Regions from separate parts of the Acidovorax sp. SRB_24 genome, predicted to be linked through region 2. Evidence: predicted binding sites of a transcription regulator. Region 2 holds the regulator's gene; the other holds the start of a gene.
The links. Region 2 encodes FNR, which switches genes on or off when oxygen is low (the NO sensors DNR and NnrR bind a similar motif). Its sites were predicted from a motif close to TTGATNNNNATCAA; they were not measured.
Positions count from the first base shown of each region.

Region 1: B2J89_RS07075 (nitrite reductase) is a predicted target of FNR. The motif match lies at 5,760-5,773, and genes of this name have one in related genera.

Region 1 is NZ_MWOM01000014.1:27,672-36,781, reverse strand. It holds gene B2J89_RS07100 (tripartite tricarboxylate transporter substrate binding protein) at 1-718, opposite strand, end outside; gene B2J89_RS07095 (CoA ester lyase) at 851-1,732, opposite strand; gene B2J89_RS07090 (LysR family transcriptional regulator) at 1,808-2,713, shown strand; gene B2J89_RS07085 (helix-turn-helix transcriptional regulator) at 2,909-3,220, shown strand; gene B2J89_RS07080 (rhodanese-like domain-containing protein) at 3,256-3,783, shown strand; gene B2J89_RS07075 (nitrite reductase) at 3,909-5,633, opposite strand; gene B2J89_RS07070 (hypothetical protein) at 5,859-7,145, opposite strand; gene B2J89_RS07065 (hypothetical protein) at 7,150-7,899, opposite strand; gene B2J89_RS07060 (hypothetical protein) at 7,901-8,473, opposite strand; gene B2J89_RS07055 (DnaJ domain-containing protein) at 8,470-8,751, opposite strand; gene B2J89_RS07050 (YebC/PmpR family DNA-binding transcriptional regulator) at 8,774-9,110, opposite strand, start outside.
Region 2 is NZ_MWOM01000011.1:350-9,459, forward strand. It holds gene B2J89_RS05570 (MotA/TolQ/ExbB proton channel family protein) at 1-498, opposite strand, end outside; gene B2J89_RS05575 (energy transducer TonB) at 514-1,221, opposite strand; gene B2J89_RS05580 (bacterioferritin-associated ferredoxin) at 1,362-1,586, opposite strand; gene B2J89_RS05585 (alpha-hydroxy acid oxidase) at 1,653-2,825, opposite strand; gene B2J89_RS05590 (Fe2+-dependent dioxygenase) at 2,909-3,598, opposite strand; gene B2J89_RS05595 (TonB-dependent receptor) at 3,628-5,787, opposite strand; gene B2J89_RS05600 (SWIB/MDM2 domain-containing protein) at 6,106-6,423, opposite strand; gene fnr (fumarate/nitrate reduction transcriptional regulator Fnr) at 6,582-7,400, opposite strand; gene hemN (oxygen-independent coproporphyrinogen III oxidase) at 7,508-8,890, shown strand; gene B2J89_RS05615 (sulfite exporter TauE/SafE family protein) at 8,896-9,110, shown strand, end outside.

The sequences.
Region 1 (9,110 bases), on a different contig from region 2:
GGCCCCACCACAGATCGAATTCATAGCCTGGGATCACTGTCGACATCGGCGTCAGCTCCGGTGCGACGGGGCTCGGCGCCAAACTGGTGATGCCGATCGCACGCAGCTTGCCACCACGCACCATCGGCAGGATCGACGGTCCGCTCGAGACCATCAGTTGCGTCTGGTTGCCCACGAGGTCGGTCACCGCCGGTCCCTGTCCCTTGTAAGGCACGTGCGTGATGTCAAAGCCTGGCACCTGCGCGCGCATCAGTTCGGTGGCGAAATGGTTCACGCTGCCGGTGCCTGACGAGGCGTAGTTGAACTTGCCGGGGTTGGCCTTGACCAGCCTGAGCAGATCGGCCGGCGTCTTGGCCTCGAAGTCATTGCTGACCGCTACGATGAACGGCCCTTTTGCAAACATCGCCACGGGCGCAAAGCTTTTGACCGGGTCAAAGGGCAGCTTCGTTTGTATGGCCGCATTCGTCGTCATGCTCGAAGACACGGCCACCAGCGTGTAACCGTCGGGCGCGGCTTTCGCGACAGAAGCGGTGCCGGTATTGCCACTGGCCCCGGGGCGGTTGTCCACGATGACGGGCTGTTTGAGTGCATCGCCCATCTCCTTGGCCACTTGGCGCGCAAACACATCGTTCGAGCCGCCTGCAGGGTAAGGAACCACCATGGTGATGGGCTTGCTGGGATAGCTGCCCTGTGGCTGCGCCTGTACGGCCCCGGCCATCAGTCCAAGGCCTGCCAGCGCCGCCGCAATGGCAGTGCGGTGATGTTTCGCAATGTTGTTTTTCAATGTTGTCTCCTGAGGATGGTGGATAAAGCGCGTTCTTCGCGAGGCGCCAAGGGGCTTGAACAAATATCAATGCGGGTGGGCGGAGGGCAGCAGCCCGAGACTGCGCGCGCCCTCGACGATGGCGTGGGCACGCCGTACAAAAGGCGCATCCACCATCTTGCCGTCAACGACGTAGGCGCCTACAGCGTCCGCTTCCGCCGCGCTCGCGGCTTGCACCACCTTGAGTGCGTGCGCAATCTCTTCGTTCGACGGTCGATACACCTCGTTGGCCAGCGCCACCTGGCTCGGGTGGATGCAGGTCTTACCCAAGAAGCCCAGTCGCTTTGAAAGCTGCGCCTCCGCCACAAAGCCTTCGGTATCCTGGATGTTGGCAAAGGCGCCGTCGTACGCATACACCCCGGCTTCCGCGGCCGCCATGCGCACCGCGAACATCGCCTGCTGGATGGCCGCAGGCTCACGGCGCGCGATGCCCAGCGGTTCGAACAGGTCGCCCAGACCCAATTGCAGGCCCACCACGCTGGCATGTGCGCCAGCCAGTTCCGCGGCAATGCGCAGGGCCCTCGGAGACTCAATATTCAACAGCAGACGCGGCGGCTGAAAACACCCATTGGCGCGCGCGGCCTGTTCGACCTGCGCAGCCGCGGCTCGCACCTGGTCGGTGTTTTCCGGCTTGGGCAGGTTCACGATGTGCACGCCGGGCTGCACCACGGCCGCGATGTCGGCTTCGAAGTGCACCGTGTCCATGGCATTCACACGCACGATGAGGGTCTTGCCGTGGTTCGGTGGCAGCTGCGCACGCAGGAAATCTCTCAGCAATGCGCGCGCCTGCGCTTTGCGGGACTCTGCCACGGCGTCTTCCAGGTCGAAAGACAAACTGTCGGCCAAGCCCTGCAGGGCTTTGGCAAAGAGTTCGGGGCGCGATCCGGGGACAAACAGCTTGCTTCTCATGGCCTGCATTGTGCTCAGACAAAAGCAAAGAAATGCATGCATATTCTTGGATCAAATGACAGAAAATCTATGTTTATGGAAACCAGCTACCTGCACAGCTTCCTGCTGGTCGTGGAGTCCGGCTCGATGTCGGAAGCCGCGCGCCGCCTGAACATCACGGCTTCTGCCGTGGCCCAGCAGATCCGAACGCTCGAGCGCGAATTCAACGTCACCTTGCTGGCCCGTGCCGGGCGCACGGTGCTCCCTACGCCCGCAGGGCACCGTCTCGCCCAACGCGCCCCGCTTCTGCTGCGGGAGCTGACGGAAACCAAGGCCACGGTGCACAGCGAAGACACGGCCGGAGAACTGTTGATTGGCACCATCAACACCGCCATGCACAGCCTGCTGCCCGACATCCTGGCGCGTTTTGTGCAGAAATGCCCAGAGGTGAAGGTCTTCCTTCAATCCGGCACCACGAGGGACCTGTACCAAGCGGTGCAACAGGGGGATCTGGACGCGGCCATCTGCCTTTATCCATCGTTTCCACTGGCCAAGACCTTTGACTGGACGCTGCTGCGCGAAGAGCCGCTGGTGCTGCTGGCGCCGAGCCGCCTCGCGGGGCAAGACCCGCACGCGCTGCTGCGCACACAGCCACTGATCCGCTATGACCGCAGCCTGGGCGGCGGGCAGCTGGCGGACCGCTACCTGCACGCCGCGCACATTGCGCCGCAAGAGCGCTTCGAGCTCAGCTCGCTGGTGGCGATTGCCATGATGGTGGACCGCGGGCTGGGCGTCTCGCTGGTGCCGGATACCGCCCTGCCCCTGCTCGATAGCCAGCGCGTGGTGCGCATTCCATTGCCGCTGCAATCGCAGGCCCGCCGCTTCGGCGCGATGTGGCTGCGCTCATCCGCACGGCTGCCTCTGATCCACCAGCTGGTGGACTGCGCGCGCAGGGTCGTGGCACTGCGCGGCGGCCCACGCAATGCGCCGCCCACTGGTTAAATTTCAAGCCAAACCGGACTCTAGCGCCTATCCATCAAGCGTTGGAAGCTATCAATCCAGTAGTGCTGGAGCGGTTACCTGGCCTACGCTGCGGCCCGGTTTTCCGTGCGTGGGCGCGGCGGTGGCCTTGCAAACAAGGCAGGCTGCATTTACATTAGAATCGTCTAAATTAGATAAATCTAATTAATCCGCAAGATGGAACTGAACCCAAAAGACCGCCTGTTCCTGCAAGAAGGCGCGGACAAGGCAGCCGCCCTGTTGCGCGCGCTTGGCAATGGGCATCGACTGCTCGTGCTGTGTCTCCTGATCGAGCATGGCGAATTGCCGGTGGGCGCGCTGCTAGAGCAGGTGGAACTGAGCCAGTCTGCGCTGTCGCAGCACCTCGCCAAACTGCGCGACGAAGGGCTGGTGGCGTTCCGGCGCGAGTCGCAGACCTTGTACTACCGCATTGACAACCCCGATGTGGAAAAGCTCGTGGCCACACTCAAGGCCATCTTTTGTCCCTGAACAGTCTCAACCCAGGCAATGACAAGGAAATCAATATGTCACTCCAGCCCCTTTCCCCCCAGGCGGCCCGGCAACTCATCGTGGACGGCGCCGTGTTGATCGACATCCGCGCCGCCGATGAGAATGCGCGCGAACGCATCGCACAGGCGCGCCATGTGCCCATGGAGCAGTTGGCAAGCCAAGCGCTGGCCACTGGCGCAGCCCGCGCGGTCATCTTCCATTGCCGCTCCGGCAACCGCACGCGGATGAACGCCCAAGCCCTGGCCGCCAGCACGCCCGGCGATGCCTATGCGCTCGAAGGTGGACTGGACGCCTGGAAGCAGGCCGGTCTGCCCGTCGTGGCCGATGCCACTCAGCCGCTCGAGTTGTCGCGCCAGGTGCAGATTGCCGCCGGCTCCATGGTTGTGCTCGGCGCGGTGCTGGGCGCCACCGTTTCACCGTGGTTCCATGCGCTGTCGGGCTTCGCCGGCGTGGGCCTGGTGTTCGCGGGCATTTCGGGTTTCTGCGGACTGGCGCGCGTGCTCATGGCGATGCCGTGGAACCGAAAGGCGCTGGCCCGGTGAGCGGCCTGTTGCGGCGTTAATGCCCGCTTGCCATGAAAAAACCGCCGGTGGAGGCATGCCCCCGGCGGTTTTTTTGGTGTGGCAACTGCCCCAAAGCCCAGTGCTTCGGCGCAGCGCCGGCGGCATCAATACACGTCGTGCTGCGTGTTGTTGACGTTGAAGTGACCCGTGGGCGTGATGAGGCGCGGGTCCTTGATCACGGCCTTGAGCTTGAGCGTTTTGTCGTCCACGACCACCAGGGCAGACGCCTTGTCCTTGGCAGACCACACCGCAAACCACACTTCGTCGCCGTTCTTGTTGAATTCGGGCTGCACGACGCGCTTGGCACCGCCGTCGTCGGGCAGGCCGGCCCACTCGGCGATCGGCAGCACGGTGTAGCCCTTGTCGAGGGCGTTGATGTCGAACACCACGACCGACTGCGACAGCTTGGTGTCGGGGTTCAGCGGGGCGTCCGAGTACAGGTGCTTGGACTTGGGGTGGCTCTTGATGAACAGCGCGCCGCCACCCGGGCCCTTGAGCTTGGCAACCTCCTTGAAGGCGTACTGCTTGTGCTTCTTGGGGTCGGTGCCGATCAGCGAGATGGTTTCATCGCCCAGGTGGCCGGTGGCCCAGACGGGACCGAACTGGGGGTGGATGAAGTTGGCGCCCCGGCCGGGGTGCGGGATCTTGCCCACTTCCACCAGGCCGGCGAGCTTGCCGTCCTTGGCGTCGATCGCAGCGATCTTGTTGCTGTTGTTGGCGGCCACCATGAAGTAGCGCTTGGACGAGTCCCAGCCGCCGTCGTGCAGGAAGCGCGCCGAGCCGATTTCGGTTGTCTTGAGCGATTCGAGGTTGGAGTAGTCCACCATCAGCGTCTGGCCCGTTTCCTTGACGTTGACGATGAATTCGGGCTTGTAGTGCGAGGCCACGATGGCGGCCACGCGCGGCTCGGGGTGGTACTCCTGCGTATCGACGGTCATGCCGCGCGTGGAGACGATCTTCTTGGGCTCGAGCGTGTCGCCGTCCATGATCACGTACTGAGGCGGCCAGTAGGCGCCGGCAATGGCGAGCTTGTCCTCGAAGCCCTTGAACTTGGAGGTGTCGACCGAGCGCGCTTCCAGGCCGATGCGGATCTCGGCCACGTTGTCGGGCTTGGGCAGCCACAGGTCGATCATGTTGACGCGGCCGTCGCGGCCGATCACGAACAGGTAGCGGCCGGACGCCGAGGTGCGCGTGATGTGCACCGCATAGCCGGTCTTGACGATGTTGATGATCTGCTTGGTGTCGCCGTCGATCAGTGCCACCTCGCCGGTGTCGCGCAGCGTCGTCGAGAAGATGTTGGCGATGTTGTAGCTGTTCATCTTCTTGGTGGGCCGGTCCTTGGGCGCCACCGAGACCTTCCAGGTCTTCTTCATGTCCGCCATGCTCCACTCGGGCGGCTGGGGCGGATCTTGCTGGATGTAGCGGGCCATCATGTCCACGTCCGCCTCGGTCATCTCACCCGAGGTCTGCCAGTTGGGCATGCCGGCGGGGGAGCCGTAGGCGATGAACACCTTGAGGTAATCCGTGCCCTTGGCCAGCGTCAGGTCGGGCGTGAGCGGCTTGCCGGTGGCCCCCTTGCGCAGCACGCCGTGGCAGCCGGCGCAGCGCTCGAAATAGGTCTGCCGGGCCTTGTCGAACTCGGCCTGCGTCATCTTGGGCGCCTTGGGGTTCGTGCTCTGGTACATCGGCTCGTCTGCCAGGGGCGAAGAGCCGGCCTGGTAATTCATTTCTGCGGGCGTCACGCCCTCGGCCTTGTGTTGCGCCCAGGCTGTCAACGCCAGTGTGGTCATTGCCAGGGCAGCAATGCGCGCCAGCTTGCGGGTTGTCATGAAAAGACTCCTAGTGGTGCCGCCGCCCGAATTGCCTCGCCCGCGTGGGGAGCGCCCGCCGCGGGCTGCGACGATGCGGTGCCAGCGGGTCAATGGCATTATTCCCAGGAGGTGTAGGGGTATTGTTTGACCTGGAGCAAAGGGCCATCCGATATGACCTTTTAACGACAGTGCAGGTGCTGCGGTCCCGCCCGGCCGTGGCGCGCAGTTGGCGGAGGAACCGAATTACCCGGCCACCACGTGGCATTCGCGGCGCAGCAGCGCCAGCGCTTCCTGCTGCGCGCCCACGCGGTCGCTGCACAGCGTTGCCTGCGACTCCTGCACGAAGCTGCTCCACAGGGCCAGGTAGCTGTCCGCCCAGGCCTGCGGCGCATGCTGGCGGATGAAGGCGGTGGCGCGCTCGGCGTCGAAGCCGCTCCTGTCGATCTTGCGCAGCAGCGCCGTGGCGCTTTTTTCCGTGAGCAATGTTTTCTTGGGCATACCCGCAGCCAGGCAGACGAACAGCGTGAGCAGCGCATGCTCGTCTTGGCGGCCCTCGGTGGCCTTGTCCCAGGTCTTGCTGGCGGGCGCCGGTGCTTCGTCCAGCCCATCGGCACCGTCCAGGGCGGCGCCTTCGGCCAGTGCGCGCTCGTAGTCGTCCACGTCGGCCAGCGGATCGTCCTGCAGGAAGTAGCGCGCGCGCAGACGGCCCAGGGGGCGCAGCAGTGCGCGCTGCTGCTTGTCGCTGCTGGCCAGCAGCAGCGCGCAGTCGGCGCGCACCGCCTCGCACTGCGCCTGCACCAACGCGTGCCAGGGCGCGGGCAGCTGCGGCGGCAAAGCCACCGCGGGCGCCGCAAGCGCCGCGCCGGCAGCGCGCTTGCGCTGCGCCGCCAGGGCCTTTTCGAGCGCCGCCGCAGTGGGCCAGCCCGTGGACCGGGGCGCGAGGGCGCGCCACAGCAGCGCGGTGCGGATGACGGACTCGGCGTCGGTGCCGGCCTCTTCCAGGTCGCCGGCGTCGAGCTGGCAGCGCGCGGCAAGCCACAGCGCCGCGCCCACGGCCTCGGCAATTTCGCTGCGGCGGGCCAGTTCGGCGCGGTAGTCGGCATGGCTGCGCAGCGACCAGATCGCCAGCAGCGGCGTCTGCGCCTCGGCATGGCCGACCATGCCGAAGTGGCTGCTCTCGGGCATGGCAATCAGGCGCTTGAGCATGTCGGAGCCGCTTTTGGAGCGCGACAGGAACGAGTGCTCGCGCAGTGCCTCGGCGGCCTGCTGCAGGTCGCCGCCGCTGCTCTCCTGCAGGCACAGGCTGACCAGGCTGACCATGCGCTCGCGTGCCTTTTCCAGCTCGGGCCGCAGGAATTCGCTGCCAAAATAGCGCGCGATCTGCACCATGCCCTTGGGCGCGTCGGCGTCGATGGCAGCCAGCTTGGCCGCGTCGATGATGCCGTGCTGCACGCCATAGGCCAAGGCTTTTTCAAAGTACGGGCGGGCGTCGTGCAGCGACAGCGCCGAGGCGGAAGGTGTCGTGTCCATCGCGCTAGATCGCCGATTCCTCGTCGGACGTGCGCGCCGCCGGCGTGGCCTTGCCGCGGTCGGTGTCGCTGGTCTCGAACTTGCCGTCGTCCTCTTCGGCGTGCTCGTCGCCCTCGTCCAGGCCCAGATCGTGGGCGCGGGCCTTGGCCCGCAGCACCAGCAGCATCTCGATGAACAGGTCGCGGCATTCGTAGCGCAGCAGCCAGGCCAGCTGCATCCAGTCGCGGTCGGCGACCTCGTCCTGTTCGACGCGGGGGCGCACATAGGCAGAGGCCAGCAGTTCGTCGTCGCTCAGCATCAGTCCATAGTCTTCGGTCGCATCGAAGGTCCCGGTGCGCGCAAAGGCCTCGATGCGGCTCCACTTCTCGGTGAAATAGTTGGCCAGGGCTTCGCTGCCGCCTTCGAGGTCGCCAATGGCGTTGAGGAACTCGACGGTGTCGGCACCGTCGCGGAAGACCACGGCGTTGACCATGCTGCGCAGGTGCGTGTGCGTGAGGTCCTTGTATTGCTTCTCCAGCACCATGGCGCGCGCGAACTGCTCGGGCGTGACCAGCAGGTTGACAACGGACTCTTTCGAGTCGTCGTACTCGCGCATCACGGCCAGCACGTCCTTGGGCGCGAGCTGGTCGAGCACCACCATCAGGGCGCGGTCGCCCTCGGTGTCGGCCAGTTCGGATAGGGCCGCCTCGGCGCCCACGATGTCGCCTGCGGCGATCAGGCTGGTGGTTTGGGTGATCAGTGCCAGGTGGTTCATGTCAGTCCTTGCGCTCGAAGCCCTGCTCGGCCAGCCAGTCGGCGCTGGCCTCCTCGCGGCTGCGGCTGGTGTGCGGGTCGCGCGCGTCGTCGGCGCTCAGGGCGCTGAAGTCGTCGTCGTGCTCGGCGGCCTCTTCGTCGGCATCGTCCCCGTCGTCGTCGGCGCCGGCGGCCACCGGCGCCATGCGGGCCTGCTGGTGCAGGTATTCCAGCGCGGCGGCCACGGTCATGAAGCTGGCGCCCTGCGGTTCGCGCAGCACGGTCTGCGCCAGGCTGGCGGCCCAGGGTTCCAGGGTGACCGCGTGCCCCAGGCTGTGCCAGTCGGGCAGCTTGTCGGCGTGCAGGCCGAGCACCTGCTCCATGGCCGCAGGCTTGCCGAAGCGAAAGCCCTGGTGGAAGACCACAGCCACCATCTCGGGGCTGAACTCCATCATTTGCACCAGGAAGCCGATTTCGCTGCGCTTTTGCGCCAGGCGCTTGCGCAGCACGTCCTTGCCTTCGGAGTCGGAGATCAGGTCGTCGAGCTCGGCCTGGTAGGCCTTGCGCAGGTCATAAAAGTAGGGGGACAGTTTCACGAGGGAAGAAAACTCTTTGTGTAGTTGTGCCAGATTTCCCGCGCTGTCTCGAGCGGGTCGTCGAGCAGGTTGCGGCGGCGGTTGTCGTCGTAGGCGGTGCGCAGCGCATCGTCCGACAGCACTTCGTAGGCCTTCTGCACCGCGCGGAAACGCTCGGCAGCGTCCGCCGCCGGGTTCCTGTCGGGGTGGTAGAACGACGCCTTCTGGCGAAAGGCCTTCTTGATGTCGGCCAGCGATGCATGGGCGCCCAGCCCGAGGGCGGTGTAGTGGTCTGTCATGGAGCAGTGGGCACGGCAGGCGTCAATCCGTCAGCCCCACGAACACGTTTTGCACGTCGTCGTTGGCGTCGATGGCGGCGAGGAAGGCTTCCACCTCTTCGAGGTGCTCAGCGCTCAGGCTCGCCGCGCTGATGGGGTTCTTAGCCTTGTAGCCGAGCTTGGCCGACAGCACGGTGAAGCCCTGGGCGGGCAGTGCGCGGCTCACCACTTCGAGGTCGCTAGGGTCGGTCAGGAACAGCGTGCTGCCCTCTTCCTCACCGGGCTCGAAGTCTTGCGCGCCGGCCTCGATGGCGGCCAGCTCCGGGTCGGCGCCCGCGGCGGCAGGCTCGGCTTCGATCATGCCCACATGGTTGAAGTCC
Region 2 (9,110 bases):
CTTGTCGATGGTCGACTGGCCCGAGGTGCCGATGGCCAGCAGCGCGTGGTAGATGCCCCACACCGTGCCGAACAGTCCGATGAACGGCGCCGTGGAGCCGACCGACGCCAGAATCGCCAGGCCCGACTGCAGGCGCGCGGTGAATTCGTCGATGCAGTTGCGCAGGCAGCCCGTGACCCAGTCGCTCACGTCCAGGCTGTCGTGCAGCTGGCCTTTGGTGTTGCGGTGGTGGGCCGTGGCTTCGCGCCCTTCCAGCGCCAGCTGGCGAAACGGGTTGCCGGGGTCGGCGCCGAGCTTGCCCAGGCCGGCCGCAAAGTCTTCGCTGTGCCAGAAGCTCTGCGCCGCGCGGGCGTACTTCTTGAATTGGATGATGTCCAGCGCCTTGACGAGGATGACGATCCACGAGGCCAGCGACATCGCCAGCAGCAGCACGGCGACAAAGCGCGTGACGAAGTCACCCTGGGTCCAGACGTTGGCGATGCCAAATTGCGATTCCATGAAAACTCCTGAAAATTATTCGAGAACAAAATTGATGGGCACCAGGTTCCACATGGCTTCGGGCACGCCGCCCCGTTTGCCCGGCACGAAGCGCCAGCGCACCACGGCGTCCTGGGCTTGGCGGTCGAGCCGGTCGTAGCCGCTCGATTGCTTGACTTCGACCTTCTGCGGCCGGCCCTGTTCGTCGATGAAGACGCGCAGCAGCACCTTGCCCTGCTCACCCATGCGCTTGCTGATGGCAGGGTAGCTCGGGGCCGGGTTGTTCAGGTAGGCCGCATTGCTCGACGGCAGCTCGATTCGCGGCGGCGCGGCGGGTGCGGGCGCCGGCGCTGCGACAGGCGCCACCGGGGCCGTTGGAGCCGCCGGGGCGGGAACTGGATCGGGCGTGGGCTCGGGTGCCGAAACCGGTGGTGCATGGGATGCGGGGTCGGCCACGGCCAGTGGCGCCGGTGCGGGCCGGGGGGTAGGCTTCTTCGCGACGGCCGGGCGCGGTGTGGGCGGGGCTGGTAGGGCTGGTGGCGTGGGCGGCTGCCGCACTTCGGGCACGGGAGGCGCGACGAACTCGGCGATCACCTCGGCAGGCACGATGATTTCGGGACTGTGGCGCGCCAGGCCCGACTGCAGCGCCCACAGGGCTGCCGCATGGGCCAGCACGACCCCACCGGCCACCACCGCATTGCGGCCCAGGCCTCCGGTGGAGGTGCAACGGTCAAATTGAGACATAAAAAGGATAGCTGCCAGCGCTTTATGGCATTGGGCTAGAGGCCAATTTGACTGAGATTATGGAAGCAAAATCCACCACGCTGCAAGCGCCACCAGCAACGCACTGGCGGCAAGGACGACGACGAGAAACATGGCGCAACTCAGACCGCGCAGGCACACGAAGGCGGCGCAGCCGCCTCATTGTGCAGCGCCGCCACGGGGTGCATGGCATGGCACTGGGCCACCACATCGCGCGCGCAGCCCTCGCATTGGCCGCACTGGGTGGCCACGCCCAGCTCGAACTGAATTTCGTCAAAACCCATGCCTGCGCGGGCATGGCGGGCAATTTCGCGGTCGGAAACACGGCGGCAGACACAGACGATCATGGCGGGCAGGCAATAGATGGCTGGCGGTTGAAAGAATGGATGAATTATAAATGAGAATCTGTCGCATTAGTAATCACCCCGCGCACACCGTGGTGTAAAAGTTTGCAGGGCGGGCAGGTCCAACAGGGCCGGCGTGACCCGCTCCAGGGTGGCGCAGCCGGTCAATGCCATGGCGATTTCCAGCTCGTCGCGCAGCAGCCGCAGCACATGCGCGACGCCGGCGGCGCCCGCGTGCGCCAGGCCATAGACGGCCGGGCGCCCGAGCAGCACGGCGCTGGCGCCGAGCGCCAGCGCCTTAAGCACGTCGGTGCCGCGGCGGATGCCGCCGTCCACCAGCAGCGGCAGCGCGCCCTGCACGGCCTGCGCCACGCGCGGCAGGGCATGGGCCGTGGCGGGCGCGGTGTCGAGCGTGCGGCCGCCGTGGTTGGAGACGATCAGGCCGGCCACGCCCAGCGCCGCGGCCTGGCGCGCATCGTCGGGGTGCAGCACGCCCTTGAGCAGCACCGGCAGGCGCGTGACCGATTGCAGCCACTGCACATCGGCCCAGGTCGGGGCGTGGTGCAGCAGGCCATCGAACAGGGGACTTTGCCCCGGGGACAGCAGGCGCGCTGGCGGGGGCGCCAGGCCGGCCAGGTGCACGGCCGAGATGCCGGCCGGCAAGCGAAAGCCCGCGCGCCGTTCGCGGTCGCGCGCGCCGCTGGTGGGCGCATCCACCGTCAGCACCAGGGCGTCGCAGCCGGCGGCTTCGGCGCGCTGCACCAGCTCGCGCGTGAAGCCCCGGTCGTGCTGCAGGTACAGCTGGAACCACAGCGGGCCGCTGGCCGGATCGCCCTGCATGGCCTGCGCCACTGCCTCGACCGGGGTGCTCGACTGCGTGCTGAGCACCAGGCCCGCGCCCAGGGCAGCTGCGGCATAGGCGCTGGCCAGTTCGCCATCGGGGTGCGCCATGCGCTGGAACGCGATGGGGGCCAGCAGGATCGGGTGCGCCAGCGTGCGGCCCAGCAGCGTGGTGCGCGTGTGGCCGCCGGCCAGCGCGCGCAGCACGCGCGGCTGCAATGTGATCCGGTCCCAGGCGCTGTGGTTGGCGGCGAGCGTGATCTCGTCGGCCGCGCCGCCGCTGAAGTAGGCCCAGGCGTTGTCGTCGAGGCACTGGCGCGCCAGCCGCTCATGGTCGGCCAGGCTGGCGGTGCCGGGGGGCACGGCGTGCCGCTGCAGGGAGGGGACGGGTTTTGTGGTCAAAATGGGCTCCAGCCCAATATGGGCAAGCGCTGGTAGCTATCGTTTTAGGTTTCCTGGGTAGCACGCGCCGTGCGGGGCTGGCCTCAGGCATCGGCCCACATGCGCAGCAGGTTGTGGTACGTGCCCGTCAGGCCGACCACGGCGGGGTCGCTGTCGCCGACGCGGCTGCGCAGCTTGAGCAAGTCCATGTCCATGTTCCACAGCAGCAGGCGCTGCTCGGTCGAGCGCACCATGCTCTCGATCCAGAAGAAGCTGGCGATGCGCGCGCCGCGCGTGACGGGCGCGACCTGGTGCACGGTCGAGCTGGGGTAGAGCACCATGTCGCCGGCCGGCAGCTTGACGTGGCGCTCGCTGTGCGCCTCCTGGATGCGCAGTTCGCCGCCCTCGTATTCCTCGGTCCCGGCCAGGAACAGGGTGCAGGAAATGTCGCTGCGCACCCATTGCTCGGGCGCCTTGGAGCGCAGCACGGCGCCATCGACATGGGCGCCGTAGAAATTGCTCTCGCCGCTGTAGCGGTTGAACAGCGGGTTGAAGATCTTCTTGGGCAGCGCGGCGGAAAAGAACAGCGCGTCGCGCTGCAGCGCCGCCAGCACCAGCGCGCGCAGCTCGTGTGATGGCGCGCTGTCTTGCGCCAGTTGCTCGTTGCGTTTCTGCGTCAGGGCCTGGCCTCCGGCGCTGCTGCGGCCATCGACCCAGGGCGCATCGGCGCCCAGCAGGGCGCGGGCGGTCTGGACCTCTTCGGGGGTGAGAATGTTTTTGAGGTGCAAGAACATGGTGGGTCCGCAACAGGTGGGGGCAGGGTTTAGAAGCGCGTCTTGAGCGTCAGCTGGACCGAACGCGCAGTGCCCGGGGCGTAGAAGCCGCGGTACAGCGTGTCGGCGTAGAGCTTGTTGGTCAGGTTGCTGACGTTGAGCTTGAGCGTGGTCTTGTCGTCGAAGCTGTACTCGACCATGGCGTCGGCCGTGGCAAAGCCGCTCGCCGCCAGGTTGCGCGCACCCTCGGGGTTTTGCTTGCCACGGTAGGTCAGGCCGGCACCCACGCGCAATTGCGGTGTCAGGACATAGGTGCTCCAGATGCTGCCGCTGTGCTTGGGGGTCAGGCCCGGGCGGTCGCCTTGCACCTGCGCGCCGCCGCCGTTGGCCGCCAGGGGCGTGGTGCTCCTGTCGATCTTGGCGTTGGGAATCCAGGTGTGGTTCAGGAAGATGTCCCACTTCGGCGTGATGCGGCCTGCCAAGTTGAACTCCGTACCAGCGGCGTGGCGCTTGCCCGACAGCAGGTAGCCCGGGTTGTCGGGGTCGGTGTTGCGCTCGTTGAATTTTTCGCTGTAGAACGCGGCCACCCCCAGCAGCGCACGGCGCTCGAACAGCTCCCATTTGCCGCCGATCTCGATGTTGCGACTTTTTTCAGGTGGCGTGTCGGCCAGCGATCCGGTGCTGGCACTCACGTTGCCGAACTGGTAGGTGTCCGCCGAGGTGTTGAACGAGGAGCCATAGGACAGGTAGTAGGAGTCCAGCTCGTTGGGCTGGAACAGCGCACCCACGCGCGGGCTCCACAGGCCGTCGGAGGTTTCGTCGCTCAAGGCGCCGCTGGCGTTGCGGTACGAGGCCTTGAACTGGTCGTAGCGCAGGCCGCCGACCAGCTTGACGGTGGAGGTCAGCGCCATCGTGTCCTGCACGTACAGGCCGATGTTCTGGGCCTTGAAGGTGTTGAAGGCCACTGGCGCGCGCGCATCGGGCGCCGACGCGCCGTTGTTGGGCGTGCCGACGAAAGTGCCCAGACCGTTGGTGGCCGATGAATTACCGGCCGGGTTGGCATAGCTGGAGTTGCGGTGGGCGTCGTCGTGGTAGTAGTCGACGCCGGCCAGGATGTCGTGCTTCTTGCCGCCCCAGTGGAACGAATTCGTGTAGTCGCTCTGGATCTGCGTCATCGTGCTTTCGCCGATGCGGCCCTTGGATGCGCGCGTCAGCGGCGTGCTGGCGTTGATCTGGTCGAGCGACGTGATGGGCGAGCCAAAGCGGATCGCGCTGGCCAGCAGGTCGCGCTCGTATTGGCCGTGGCGCAGGCGCGTCTGCAGTTCGCCGCCGTCGCCGAAGCGGTGGATGTGGCCCAGGGTCAGGTACTGCGACGAGGTGTTGAGGTGGTCGCTGGCCAGGCCGTAGTAGTTCCTGGCCGGCAAGGTGGGCACGATCTTGCCGTTGTCGCTGATCCACGGGTGGTTGTAGTTGGGGCGGCCCTGGACATCCAGGTAGTACAGACCGACCGAGAACTCGTCGCGCGTGCCGATGCCCCAGCTGAAGGTGGGCGCAATGCCGCGCTTGTCCTGCTTGGCGCCGAAATTGTCGGCGCTGTGCACCATGGCATTGAGGCGCAGCGCTGCGTTCTCGCCGGTCTTCCAGTTGAAGTCGCCCGTGAGGCGGTGCTCTTTGCCCGTGCCCAGGGTGTACGAGGCTTCGTGTTGGTCGATCAGGAGCGGCGCCTTGTTGACTTGGTTGACCACGCCGCCGGTCGAGCCCTTGCCAAACAGCATGGAGGCCGAACCCTTGAGCACCTCGACGCGGTCGAGGTTGAAGGTGTCGCGTTCGTACAGCGGTGCGTCCTTCATGCCATCGGTGTAGATGTCACCGGCCTGGCCCAGCGAGAAGCCGCGCAGGCGCACGTCTTCCTCGCCGGTCTCGCCCGCCTGGAACGTGACGCCCGCCGTGGTGCGCAGAACGTCGCGGAAGTCGTCCTGGTTGCGGTCGTTCATCAGCTTTTCGGTGAACACCGTCACGGACTGGGGGATGTCGCGGATGTCCTGGTTGCCCTTGCCCACGGTGGTCTTCTTGGCGCGCAGCGTGTCCTTGCTTTGGATCTCGGCGCTGCCGTGCACGGTGACGGTCGAGAGAGTGGGCGTGGCGGTCTCGGTGGTTTGCGCCCAGCTGCCCACGGACGCGGCCAGCATCAGTGCGCCCAGGGGCAGCATGGCCTTGTCGGCAGGCGACGCTGCGGAAAGGGGGGCGGGGGGCTGCGGGGAATGCAGTGCGGGGTTGCGGCGCTGTGCGCGTGGTTGTGCCAATCTGGCCTCCGTCGGGTTTGAAAATACAACCGACACCGCAAGGGTGTCAGCAGGGAACGCGAGGCAGTGGCTGGGAAACTGGCTGTGCTTCGACAAGCACGCCATGATAAATCAAATGAAATGCATTCTCATTCGCATTGGTCGCAAAAACCACAGCGGACCGGAAGCACAGGCGAAAAAAAGCCGGCCTAAGCCGGCTTGGAAGAAAAAGTGCAGCTGCCTGACTTACTTCACGTGCTTGCCGATCAGGCCGGCCATCTCGAACATCGACACCTGGGGCTTGCCAAAGACTTCCTTGAGCTTGGCGTCGGCATTGATCATGCGCTTGTTGGCGGCGTCCTGCAGGTTGTGCGCCTTGATGTAGACCCACAGCTTGCTGATGATTTCGGTGCGCGGCAGCGGCGCATTGCCGACCACGGCGGCGAGGGCGGGGCTGGGCGTCAGGGCCTTCATGAAGGCTGCGTTGGGGGTGCGCTTCTTGGCGGGAGCGGCGGCCTTGTCAGCAGCGGCGGCCTGGGCCGGGGCTTTTTTTGCAGTTGCCATGTTGGGTTTTCCTTTTTAGGGTGGTCATTGAACCAGCGAAAACCTGCTTCTCCACTGGCCCGGTGATGCTACTGGGAAAAAAACGCCTTTCCAAGCGGACAGGGGCTTTTTTTGCGTCGCCTTGTTGCAGTCTTGCATAAGCGCAGCGCAGGCGCTCATCAGCCGCAGTTTTGCGGATTGACAAGGCGCCTGAGCGCATCGGGGTCGATGATGCGCACATGGCGCTGCTTGACTTCCATGGTGCCTTCCTCGACGAATTTGGAGAAGGTGCGGCTCACGGTCTCGAGCTTGAGGCCCAGGTAACTGCCGATTTCCTCGCGCGTCATGCGCAACACCAGCTCGGACTGCGAGAAGCCGCGCGTGTGCAGGCGCTGCACCAGGTTGAGCAGGAAAGCGGCCAGGCGCTCTTCCGCGCGCATGCTGCCCAGCAGCAGCATCACGCCGTGCTCGCGCACGATTTCGCGGCTCATGATCTTGTGTACATGGCTTTGCAGCGCAGTCACTTCACGCGACAGCTCCTCAATGCGGTCAAAAGGCATGACGCAAACCTCGGCGTCTTCGAGGGCGACGGCATCGCAGGTGTGCCGGTCGTTGACGATGCCGTCCAGGCCGATGATCTCGCCCGCCATCTGGAAGCCCGTGACCTGATCGCGCCCGTCCTCGGTGGCCACGCAGGTTTTGAAGAACCCGGTGCGGATTGCATACAGCGAGGTGAACTCCTCGCCGTTGCGAAACAGCGTGGCACCGCGCTTGACCTTGCGGCGTGTCGCCACCACTTCATCGATGCGCTGCAGCTGCGCATCGTTCAAGCCCATGGGCATGCACAGCTCGCGCAGGTTGCAGTTGGAGCAGACCACCTTGAGCGCTTGGGGCGTCACCTGGATGGGAATGCTGCCACTGTGGTGCGTCCCATGCGCAGTGTCGGAGGGCGAAGCTGGGGACGCCAGGGCGGTGCGGGTGGAGGGTGCGTCTGACATGGGTCAAATTATGAACCATCCACCCCGGCAGACACCCTTGATCAAAGTCAAGGACAGGGGCGCTTCCGTGTTGCACAGTGTGCTGGTTCGCTAGGAAGGCTTTTTCCATGACCGCTGTTACCCCCGAATTGCTCACCCGGTTTGACGTCCCCGGGCCGCGCTACACCTCTTATCCCACGGCCGACCGCTTTGTCGAGGCGTTTGGGGAAGATGAGTACGTGCTTGCCTTGCAGCAACGCCGTCTCGGCGCTGCGGGCAAGGCGCTGCCGCTCTCGCTGTATGTGCACATTCCCTTTTGCGAGTCGCTGTGCTACTACTGCGCCTGCAACAAGATCATCACCAAACACCCAGAGCGTGCCGATGTCTACCTGCGTTACCTGAGCCGCGAGGTCGACTTGCATGTGGCCCATTGCGGGGGGGGGCAGGTGGTCAGCCAGCTGCACCTAGGCGGGGGCACGCCCACGTTTTTGTCCGACGCGGGCCTGCGCGAACTCATGGCCATGCTGCGGCGCAGCTTCACGTTTGCGCCGGGCGGCGAGTATTCGATCGAGGTCGATCCGCGCACGGTGGACGCGGACCGGTTGGCGCTGCTGGCCGAGTTGGGATTCAACCGCCTGAGCTTCGGTGTGCAGGACTTCGATGCGGAAGTGCAGAAGGCCGTGCACCGCATCCAGCCTGCGGAGCAGGTGTTTGCGCTGGTGGCGGAGGCCCGGGCCCTGGGTTTCGAGTCGGTCAATGTCGACCTGATTTATGGCCTGCCGCGCCAGACACCGGAGTCGTTCGACCGCACGCTGGCGCAGGTCGCGCAGCTGCGGCCCGACCGCATTGCGCTGTACGCGTACGCGCACCTGCCAGAGCGCTTCAAGCCGCAGCGCCGCATCATCTCGGCCGATCTGCCCATGGCGTCGGCCAAGGTGGCCATGCTGTCGCGCTCGCTTGAAGCCTTCCGCCAGGCGGGTTATGTGTATGTGGGCATGGACCATTTTGCGTTGCCCGAAGATGCCCTGGCCGTGGCCAAGCGCCAGGGGCGACTGCACCGCAACTTCCAGGGCTACAGCACGCAGCCCGACTGCGATCTGATCGCCTTGGGGGTTTCCGCGATCGGCCGCGTGGGCGCCACTTACAGCCAGAACGCCAAGACGCTCGATGAGTATTACGACTGCCTCAACCAGGGCAAGCTGCCGATCGTGCGCGGCCTGGCGCTCTCGCGCGACGATCTGGTGCGGCGCGCTGCCATCATGGCCTTGATGTGCCAGGGCGAAATCCTGTTTGAGCCGATGGAGCAGGCCTGGCTGCTGGATTTCCGGCAGTATTTTGCCGCTGAACTGGAGCAGCTGCAGGAAATGGCCGGGCAGGGTTTGGTGCGCATGAGCGACGACGGTGTGGAGGTGACGCCCATGGGCTGGTACTTCGTGCGCGGAATCGCCATCGTGTTTGACAGGTACTTGCAGGCCGACCGCAACCGGGCGCGGTTTTCGCGCATCATTTAGGGTTCATGATTGCTTCTATCGCCTGGACTGCCTTGGTCATGGGGCTCGTGGGTGGGCCCCACTGCCTTGCCATGTGTGCTGCCCCCTGCAGCGCGGTGACCGGTATGGGCCGCGAGGATGTGGCACAGACCAGCGAGCCGCGCACCGTGCAGCCGCTGCAGTGGATGCGCAGGGGCGGGAAGGCCCGGCGTCTGTGGGCCTACCATGGTGGCCGTTTGGC